Regions from separate parts of the Streptomyces sp. NPDC127114 genome, predicted to be linked through region 1. Evidence: riboswitches for the same ligand, from Rfam matches in the RefSeq annotation. Region 1 holds a riboswitch; the other holds the start of a gene.
The links. Region 1 has a riboswitch for cobalamin ahead of ACFVGS_RS12470 (ABC transporter substrate-binding protein). Riboswitches for the same ligand answer to the same signal wherever they lie in the genome.

Region 2: it holds a riboswitch for cobalamin, as region 1 does, so the genes downstream of both, ACFVGS_RS05210 (CbtB-domain containing protein) here and ACFVGS_RS12470 (ABC transporter substrate-binding protein) in region 1, are expected to answer to the same signal.

The regions. Positions count from the first base shown of each region.
Region 1 covers NZ_JBHXTJ010000009.1:120,777-125,861, forward strand. Annotated here, with positions in the region: gene ACFVGS_RS12455 (putative leader peptide) at 1-84, opposite strand, end outside; gene ACFVGS_RS12460 (ABC transporter ATP-binding protein) at 129-914, opposite strand; gene ACFVGS_RS12465 (FecCD family ABC transporter permease) at 911-1,921, opposite strand; gene ACFVGS_RS12470 (ABC transporter substrate-binding protein) at 1,918-2,889, opposite strand; cobalamin riboswitch at 2,928-3,098, opposite strand; gene ACFVGS_RS12475 (Mov34/MPN/PAD-1 family protein) at 3,076-3,501, opposite strand; gene ACFVGS_RS12480 (amino acid permease) at 3,587-5,023, opposite strand.
Region 2 covers NZ_JBHXTJ010000003.1:290,464-295,548, forward strand. Annotated here, with positions in the region: gene ACFVGS_RS05195 (carboxylesterase/lipase family protein) at 1-562, opposite strand, end outside; gene ACFVGS_RS05200 (D-2-hydroxyacid dehydrogenase family protein) at 630-1,589, shown strand; gene ACFVGS_RS05205 (CbtA family protein) at 1,671-2,498, opposite strand; gene ACFVGS_RS05210 (CbtB-domain containing protein) at 2,513-2,740, opposite strand; cobalamin riboswitch at 2,776-2,916, opposite strand; gene ACFVGS_RS05215 (histidine phosphatase family protein) at 2,980-3,582, shown strand; gene ACFVGS_RS05220 (GntR family transcriptional regulator) at 3,631-3,987, opposite strand; gene ACFVGS_RS05225 (hypothetical protein) at 3,990-5,085, opposite strand, start outside.

The DNA of each region.
Region 1 (5,085 bases):
GAGACGGCACAGGTCGACGTGCAGGCGTGCCACGAGCAGCAGGGCGGTGCTCGGCGTCTCTTCGCTCACGTCGTGGGAAACCATGCGGTCATCGTATCGATTCCCGGTCCGGGTTTCGGAATGTGATCTCACATGGTGGACGGTTTGCGTTCGGCTGACGGACTCGGCAGATAAACGACAAGCGGGGTTCCGGTGCGCGGATGCGGGATGACCTCGGCTTCCACCCCGTAGACCGCCCGCAGGAGCTCCGGCGTCAGCACGTCCCCCGGCGGCCCCTCCGCGACCACTCTTCCGCGCCGCAGCACGTACAGGCGGTCGCAGTAGGCCCCGGCGAGGGTGAGGTCGTGCAGGGCGAGGAGGTTGCTGGTGCCCAAACGGCGGACGAGCCCGAGCACTTCGAGCTGGTAGCGGATGTCGAGGTGGTTGGTGGGCTCGTCGAGGACCAGCAGGGCCGGGTCCTGGACCAGGGCCCGGGCGACCAGCGCCCGCTGGCGTTCGCCGCCGGAGAGCCCGGGGTACGGGCGGTCGGCGAGGTGTCCGATGCCGACCCGGTCCAGGGCCGCGTCGGCCCGCGCCAGGTCCGCCGCGCTGTCGCCCTCCCAGAACCGCTTGTGCGGGGAGCGGCCGAGGGCGACCAGCTCGCGGACGGTCAGCTCGAACTCGGCGGCGCTCTCCTGCGGCACGGTCGCCACCCGCCGGGCCCGCGCCCGCGGCCCCATCGCCCGCAGGTCGTCCCCGTCGAGCAGGGCGCGCCCGGAGGTGGCGGCGAGGGTGCCGTAGACGCAGCGCAGCAGGGTGGTCTTGCCGCTGCCGTTGGGGCCGACGAGGCCGACGGTCTCGCCGGGCCGGACGACGAGGTCGGCCTCGCGCAGCCGGTCCTCGTACGACAGGGACTCCACGCGCAGCTCGGTCACAGGGCCGCTCCTTCGGGTCGGCGGCGCATCAGCCAGAGGAAGAACGGGCCGCCGGTGAGTGCGGTGAGGACGCCGACGGGGATGTCCTGCGGCGCGGCGACGGTACGGGCGGCCAGGTCGGCGAGGACCAGGGCGACCGCCCCGCCGAGCGCGGCGACCGGGAGCAGCCGGCGGTGCGGGGCGCCGACGACCGCGCGGGCGGCGTGCGGGACCATCAGGCCGACGAAGCCGACGGCTCCGCTCGCCGCGACGAGGACGGCGGTGACCAGCGAGGCGAGGACGAAGACGGCGGCGCGGAAGCGCGCGGTGTCCAGGCCGAGGACGGTCGCGCCCTCCTCGCCGACGAGCAGCAGGTCGAGCGGCCGGGCGAGGGTGAGGAGCGCGCCGATGCCGGCGGCGAGGACGGCCGCGGGCAGCACCAGGCTGTCCCAGCGGGCGCTGCCGAGGCCGCCGAGGGACCAGAACAGCGCCTCCTGGAACTGTTCGGGCCGGCCGGCGACGACCAGGAGCAGGGTGGTCAGCGCGGAGAGGATGTACGAGACGGCCACGCCGGCCAGGACGAGCCGCGGCCCGGTCATGGTGCCGCCGCGCCGGGCCAGGCCGTAGACGAGGACGAGGGCGAGCAGCGCGCCCGCGAAGGCACCGGCGGGCAGCGCGACGCTGGTGGTGATCCCGCCGCCGACGCCGAGGACGATCACGGCGACGGCTCCGGCGGAGGCCCCGGAGGAGATCCCGAGCAGGAACGGGTCGGCGAGCCGGTTGCGGACCAGGGCCTGCAGGACGGTGCCGACGACGGCGAGCCCGGCGCCGACGACCGCGCCGAGCAGCACCCGGGGCAGCCGGAGGTCGAGCACGATCGTCCGGTACGGCGAGGGCCCGGCCCGGCCGGTCAGGGCGTCGAGCACCTGGCCGGGCGGGACGCGGACGGACCCGAGCGCCAGCGAGGCCACGACGGCCGCCGCGAGCGCCAGGAGCAGTCCGGCGACCACGGTCGCGTACCGCTTCACCGGCCGGGGTGGAGCTGGGCGGCGAGCTTGCCGACGGCGGCGGGCGCCCGGACGCCGAGCACGGTGTCGGAGAGCGGCAGCACGGCGAAGCGGCGGTTCCTGATCGCGGGGACCTCGCGCAGGGCGGGGTCGTCGAGGAGGCGTCGCTTCTTCTGCTCGACGGTGGTGGTGCCGTAGTCGTAGATGACGACGACCTCGGGCCTGCGGGCGACGACCTGCTCCCAGGTGGCGTCGCCGAAGGTCTTGTCGAGGTCGGCGAAGACGTTGCGGCCGCCGGCCCGGGTGATCAGCTCGTTGCCGATGCCCTTGCCGCCGGCGGTGAACGCGGTCTTGTCGCCGCTGTCGTAGACGAAGACGGACACCGGCGGGGCGCCCTTGAGGCGCTGCTCGGTGGCGGTGAGGGCGGCGCGGGCCTCGCGGTTCCACTTCTCGGCGCGGTCGGCGACGCCGAAGGTGCGGCCGACCTCGCGGACCTCGCGGTAGAGGTCGTCGAAGGAGGTGGCGCCGGAGGGGCAGTACTCGGTGTTGAGCCGGGACTCGATGCCGGAGCGCTTCAGGTCGTCGCGGCCGCGGCCGGCCTTGGCGTCGAAGGCGGAGGCGTAACCGCCGTACACGAAGTCCGGGTTCGCGGCGAGCAGCGCCTCCTTGGAGGGGTACTCCTCGGCGAGGACCGGGACTGAGTCGTAGGCCTTCTTGTACGCGGGCAGGACCGCGTCGTCGAGGTAGGCGGTGCCGGCCAGTGACTTCTCCAGGCCGAGGGCGAGCATGACCTCGGTGACGTGCTGGTTCATGGTCACCGCGCGCTTCGGCGGGGCCTGGTAGGTGGTGGTCACCCCGCAGTTGGTGACGGTGTACGGGAAGCCCGGCGCGGCCTTGCCGGTGGGTGTGGTCCCGGGCGCCGGTGCGGAGCAGGCGGCGAGCAGGGGTACGAGGGCGAGCGCGGGCAGCAGCGGGCGGCGCCAGGTCACGGCGTTGGCCTCCTCCGGGGATTTCCACGTCCCCGATCGGTGGTGAGAAGGCGGCAGGTCAGTTCCTGGCTCGCGCCCCGGAGGGCCTGTCCGGCGGACAGACCTCGGGGGCGGTCACAGTGGCGGGACCGCGCCGGACTCGCACCGGCTTCCTGGGTCCTGCCGCCCTGAAAGGTCGGGCTCAGACTACTCGTAGGCCTCGACGATCTTGACCTCTTCCTCCTCCACGACGCCGTCGACGATCGTGTACGAGCGGAACTGGAAGGGGCCGGCGCCGTCGGTGTCGGCCGTGGAGACGAGGACGTAGTGCGCCTGCGGCTCGTTGGCGTAGGAGATGTCCGTCCGGGACGGGTAGGCCTCGGTCGCCGTGTGCGAGTGGTAGATGATCACGGGCTCCTCGTCCCGGTCGTCCATCTCGCGGTAGAGCTTCAGCAGGTCGCCGGAGTCGAACTCGTAGAAGGTGGGCGAGCGCGCCGCGTTCAGCATGGGGATGAAGCGCTCGGGGCGGCCCGTGCCGACCGGCCCCGCGACCACGCCGCAGGCCTCGTCGGGGTGGTCCGCGCGGGAGTGTTCCACGATCTGGTCGTACAGGGCTCGGGTGAGGGTCAGCATGCCGACAGGATAAGCAGACGGGCCGCCTCGTATCGAGGTTCGATACGAGACGGCCCGGATGCTGAGACCTTGCAGGTCGGAGGCGTTACGACCGCTTGGCGAAGGCGGCGCCCTCGGGGTTGCGGGCCTTGAGGACCAGGTAGGCGACGCCGAGGAGCAGGCCCCACAGCGGCGCGCAGTACAGCGAGACGCGCGCACCCTCGTCGATGCCCATCATGACGATGACCATGCCGATGAAGGCGAGGGCGAAGAGGCTGGGCCAGATGCCGCCGGGCGCCTTGAAGGAGGACTCGGGCAGCTCGCCGCGGTCGGCCTTGAGGCGGTAGCGGACGTGGCAGGCCAGGATCATGATCCAGGCCCACATGCCGGAGATGGTGGCGAAGGAGACGACGTAGTTGAACGCGTCGCCGGGCCACTGGTAGTTGATCCAGACGCCCACCATCATCAGCGCGGCCGAGAAGGTGGTGCCGACGAGCGGGGTGCCGCTCTTCGTCAGCTTCGTGAAGAACTTCGGTCCCTGGCCGTTGAGCGCGAGGTCGCGCAGCATGCGGCCGGTGGAGTACATGCCGGAGTTGCAGGACGAGAGCGCGGCCGTCAGGACGACGAAGTTGACGACGGCCGCACCGATGCCGAGGCCCATCTTCTCGAAGGCGGCGACGAACGGCGAGACGCCCGGCTTGAACTCGGTCCACGGGACGACCGACAGGATCATGATCAGCGCGCCGACGTAGAAGACGGCGATGCGCCACGGCACGGTGTTGATGGCCTTGGGCAGGACGGTCTTCGGGTCCTTGGACTCGCCCGCGGTGACGCCGACCAGCTCGACGGCGAGGAAGGCGAACATGACCATCTGGAGGGTCATGAGGGTCGAGCCGATGCCGTTCTCCCCGGCGAAGAAGCCGCCGAGGTCCCACAGGTGGGTGATCGAGGCGGTGTCGCCGGCGTCGGAGAAGCCGAGGGTGAGGATGCCGGCGCAGATCAGGATCATGCCGACGATGGCGGTGACCTTGACCATGGAGAACCAGAACTCCAGCTCACCGAAGAGCTTCACGGAGATCAGGTTGGCGCCGTAGAGGATCACGGTGAAGACGAGGGCGGAGATCCACTGCGGGATGTCCCACCAGTACGTCATGTAGGTGGCCGCGGCGGTGACCTCGGTGATGCCGGTGACGACCCAGAAGAGCCAGTAGGTCCAGCCGGTCACGAAGCCCGCGAAGGGGCCGATGAACTCCCGCGCGTACTCCGAGAAGGAGCCCGACACGGGGCGGTACATGAGGAGCTCGCCGAGCGCCCGCATGATGAAGAAGATGACGATGCCCGCGATGGCGTACGCGAGGATCAGGCTCGGTCCCGCGATGGAGATGCCCTTGCCCGCGCCCAGGAACAGGCCGGTGCCGATGGCGCCGCCGATCGCGATCATCTGGATCTGACGTGCGCCGAGTGCCCGGTGATAGCCCTCGCCGGCTGCGGTGTCCGCGGCCTCATTGCCGTCGTGCTGCTTGTCGACCTGCACTGAGGTCATGGTGGTGCGCCTTTCTCCATGCTGGTCCGCGCACCGGCCGCTGGGCCGTTCGTGCTGCGGAT
Region 2 (5,085 bases), on a different contig from region 1:
CGCGGTTGTCGGGGCGGCCCGGCACGTGGCCGAAGCCCTCGAAGCCGACCCGGTAGTTGCAGCTGACCACCACGAGTCCGGCGCGCGCCAGCGCCGTCCCGTCGAAGTCGGGCTGCGCGGAGGAGCCGAAGGTGTTCGCGCCGCCGTGGATCCAGAACAGGACGGGCAGCGCCGCGCCGCCGCCCTCCGCCAGGGCGGGCGAAGGGCCGGGCGCGGGCCCGGACATGGGCGCGGGCGCCCCTGCCGGCCCGGGCCCGCATACCGGCGTCGGCGCGGGCGTCCATATGTTGACGGTAAGGACGTCCTCGTCGCCGGGCCGCCACACGGGTGCTCCCGGCAGCTCCGCCGACTGGGGCGCGATCGGCCCGAACTCCGTGCCGTCCCGCACCCCCTCCCAGGCCGCCGCCGGTTGCGGCTCCCGGAACCGGCGGTCGCCGAACGGCGGTGCGGCGTAAGGGATCCCGAGCACGGCGGTGACACCGTCGACGGCCGCCCTGCCCCTCACCTCGCCGCCCGTCGTCCGGAAGACCGCCCCGCCGTCGCATGATCGTTCGTCGTTCATGCGCGCCAGTGTCCCCCGCCGCACCCCGCCCGCCCGGGGCGCACCGCCGTGCGCGATCATGCGCTGCATGAAGCTGCGTTGTGCCGTCCTCGACGACTTCCAGGGCGTCGCCCTCTCCTCCGCCGACTGGAGCCCGCTCGACGGGCGGGTCGACGTCCGCGTCCTGCGCGAGCACCTCACCGACCGGGACGCCCTCGTCGCCGCCGTCGAGGACTGCGAGATCCTCGTCGTGATGCGCGAGCGGACCCCGCTCGACGCCGGCCTCCTCGCCCGGCTTTCCCGGCTGCGGCTGATCGTCACCTCCGGCATGCGCAACGCCTCGATCGACGTCACCGCCGCCCGCGCCCGCGGCGTCGTCGTCTGCGGTACGGCCAGCGGCTCGGAGCCGCCCACCGAGCTGACCTGGGCGCTGATCCTGGGGCTGGCCCGGCAGGTGCACACGGAGAGCCGGGCGATGCGCGAGGGCGGGCCGTGGCAGTCCACGGTGGGCCTGGACCTCGCGGGCCGCGTCCTCGGTCTCGTCGGCCTCGGCAAGATCGGCGGCCGGGTGGCGCGGATCGGCCTCGCCTTCGGCATGGACGTGGTCGCCTGGAGCCCGAACCTCACCGACGAGCGGGCCGCCGAGCACGGCGTGCGGCGCGCCGGAAGCCTCCACGAGCTGCTCGGCGCCGCCGACGTCGTCTCGCTGCACCTGGTGCTCTCCGACCGCACCCGCGGACTGATCGGCGAGCCGGAACTCGCGGCGATGCGCCCGGGCGCGTACCTCGTCAACACCTCGCGCGCGGGCCTCGTGGACGGTGCGGCGCTGCTGCGGGCGCTGCGCGAGGGCACGATCGCGGGGGCGGGGCTCGACGTGTACGAGACCGAGCCGCTGCCCGCCGACGACCCGCTGCGGACCCTGCCGAACGTGCTCGCGCTGCCGCACCTCGGTTACGTCACCGAGGCCAACTACGGCCGTTACTTCGGCCAGGCGGTCGAGGACATCGAGGCGTGGCTGGCGGGTGCGCCCGTACGAGAGCTGGGCTGACGACGCGATCGGCCCCGTACCCCTGCAGAAGAGAAGGGGGTACGGGGCCGATCGCGTCGTTACGGGTCCGGCGGTGCCGGATCAGGCGGCCGGAGCGGTCGCCTGGACCGCCTGCGCCGAGGCGGGCCCCGGTGCGAGCAGTCGCTGGGCGAGCAGTCCGAAGGCGAGTCCGAAGACCGCCCACAGGACCGCCTGGATGCCCAGCGTGGCGAGCCTGAAGTCCCACAGCACGGCGGCCGGGAAGTCGGGCTTCACGGCGTCCTCGTTGGCGGGCAGGAACGCGCAGGCGATCGCGACCGCGGCGACGAAGCCCGCGCCGGCGACGACGGTCGCGTTCCAGTTGCCGAGGCGCGGGGCGAGCCGGCGGCCCGCGATGACCGCGGCGATGCCGAGCAGCACGCTCAGCAGGATCATCAGGAAGAAGAGCGTGGTGCGCTTCCCGATGGTGTCCGGGTTGCCGACGGCCGGCGGGGTCGCCGGGTACTTCAGGAACGGCACCAGATAGACCGTGGTGAAGGCCGCCGCCGCGACGAGCGCCGCGGTGGCCTTCGGGGTGAACCGGCCCACCCGTCCCAGGACGAAGCAGAACGCCAGGGACGCGATGCCGCCGAGCGCGACGCCGTAGACGAGGACACCGGTGGCGAGACCCGCCGTGGACTGCATGTCCCGGCTGACGATCTCCTCCTCGGCGGGCTCCTCGGCGGCGCCGTGGCCTCCGCCGTGGTCGTGCGCGGTGGCGTGCTCGGCCTTGGCGGCGGCCTCCTCGACGGCGATCGAGGCGTTGACGGACGGCTCGCCCGCGACGTAGGCGACGGCGAAGGCGAACAGTCCGGCGATCAGGCCCGCGAGCATGCCGCGGACCAGGAGCTTTCCTACGAGCGAACCCGTAGGAGCGGTTGGAGCAGACATGGAGCGGTTACCCCTCAGTGGCAGGGGAAACCGAGCAGGTGACGACCGTCGTGCACCCACTCGTGCACGTCGCTGCCGGCGATCAGGGAGGTGGCACCCTGCTCGGCACCGACGAAGTACAGCGCGACGAGCGCCAGGATGCCGATAAACGCCGCCCAGGGGAGCACCGCGCGGACCGGCAGCGAGACCGGGGCGACGGACGGGGTGGACGTGACGGCGGGCGACGCAATGGCCTCGGCCATGGTGGAACCTCCTCGGGAACGCGCGTCCCATACGGTGGTGCGCGACGACGGTCGTCGGGTCTGACTCGCCACCTCGCGGGCTGGAGGCGGCTCACAGTGGCGCGACCGTGCCGGACTTGCACCGGACTTCCGTCTCGCCGTCGTCGTTCTGTGGAAATGTCGACTGACCGTACCGCGCCGGACACTCCGCGCCAAGGGCGCATGAGGCAGCGCCCGATGAATTGAGGGATGTATCACCCATGGCCCCGCCCACGACCGTTCGGCTCTCGCTGGTCGCCCCCGCCGTGAACGCGGCCCTGCGCCAGGCCAGGTTCGACGACGCGGGGCCCGTGGAACTGCCGCCGGACGGCCTGGATCCGTTGTGCCTCGGCGCGCGGGTACGCGTGCTGAGCTCGCCGTCCGGGCGGTGCCGGGCGACGGCGGAGGCGCTGGGCCTGTCCGCGTACGAGGCGGAGCCCGCGCTCGCGGGCTGCGCGATGGGGCGCTGGCGAGGACGGCGCCTCGACGAACTCGGCGTGGAGGAGCCGGAGTCGGTGGCCGCCTGGCTCGCCGACCCGGCCGCCGCCCCGCACGGCGGCGAGTCGCTGCGGGAACTGCGGTCCCGGGTCGCGGAGTGGATGGAGGGGCTGGGCACGCCGGCGGCCGCGCGGGACACGGACGCCTCGGCATCGGTGACGGTGTGGGCGGTGGCCGAACCGGACGTGATCCGCGCGGCCGTCGCCCACGCGCTGGGCGCCCCCGAAGAGGTGTTCTGGCGGCTGGACGTACGCCCGCTGCAGTGCGTCGAGCTGTCCGGGCGATCCGGCCGCTGGAACCTGCGGCTCGGCGCGCCGCTGCCGTAGTACGCGACCGGGGCCGGCGCCCGGCGGAGTCAGCCGAGACCGGCGGGGTCAGCCGAGACCGGCGCGGGCTAGCTCCAGGAACTCCTCGTCGGTCAGGCCCAGTCGGCGCGCCTCGGCGACCAGGGCGTGCAGCCGCTCGACGAGCTGGGCGCGGTCGGGCGCCTGCGCGCCGGGCATGATCACGGCGCCCCGCCCGCGCCGCAGCTCGATCAGGCCCTCCTCACGCAGCCGCTGGTAACCGCGCAGCACCGTATGGACGTTGACGCCGAGCGAGTCGGCGAGTTCGCGCGCCGCGGGAAGCCGCTCGCCGGGAGCGGCACTGCCGTCGGCGAGGGCGCCGCGCACGCAGGCGGCGATCTGGTCGCCGAGCGGGACGGAGGAGGCGGGGTCGACCCGGAAGAGCACGGTCAGATCCTCTCACCACGGGCGTCGGGGGCGCCGGGGGCGCCTGGCGCGCCGGAGGCGCGTTGTGCGCCGGACCTGCCGGACTGGCCGGACTGGCCGGACCCACCGGAGTCACCGGATCCATCCGATCCACCCGACCCACCGTCCTCACCCGACCCCCCGTCCTCCCCCGCCCCCGCCCCCGCCCGTGCCCGTGCCCGTGCCGCCAGCGCGTTCAGCAGCGCCGCCGCCGTTTCCGCGTCCGGGACGGTGACCAGGAAGGCGAAGCCGTTGGCGCGTCGTACGGACAGGGCCTCGCCGGAGCGGAGGAGGAGGGCCGAGCGGTGGGGGCGGGTGCGGTAGCCCCAGCCGCCGAACTCGGCGAGGGCGTCCACGTCGTGGACGGTCGCGGAGGTGATCTCGTCGAGCGGGATCCGGATCCTGGGGCGGGAGAGCAGGGCGGGCGTGACCGTCAGGCCGCGGCGGTCGACGGCGACCCGGACGCGCGAGAACGCGAGGCCCGGCACGCCGACCGCCAGGCCGACGAGGGCGATCAGGGCGTACGGCCAGGGCGTGAACAGCACCGCGGGGACCGGCGCGGTGGCTCCCGCCAGGACGAACACCGTGGAGAGCGCGGTCATCCCGCGCGAGCCGGTGTCGCGCGACCAGCCGGCGATCTCGTGCGCGCCGAGTTCGAGCCGGGGCACCCGCGACGGGCCGTCACGGCCGTCGGATACTTCGCTGCCGTCAGAGCCGTCACGGCCGTACGCCGCCACCGGCTCCGCCGTTACGAGTCCGGTGAGCGCGCGTCCGGCCAGGGCGGCGAGCGCCGCGATGCCCGCGGCGAGGGTGAGGGTGGCGAGCGGCGTGGTGACCTCGGCAGCGTCGGCGGCGTCGAGGTTGGCGCGCAGGAGCAGGTCGAGCAGCCCGCCGATGAAACCGGCGGTGGCCCAGGCGCCCCAGAGCACGGCGCGCCGGACGAGCAGGGTCCAGCCCGCCCCGAGGGCCACGAGCAGCCCGGAGCTGACGGCGGCGTAGCCCGCGAGCGGGGTGAAGCCGTCGGCCCTGCCGCCCTCGCCGGCGGAGAAGTGCGTGGCCAGCGGGTCGGGGAGCCGGTCG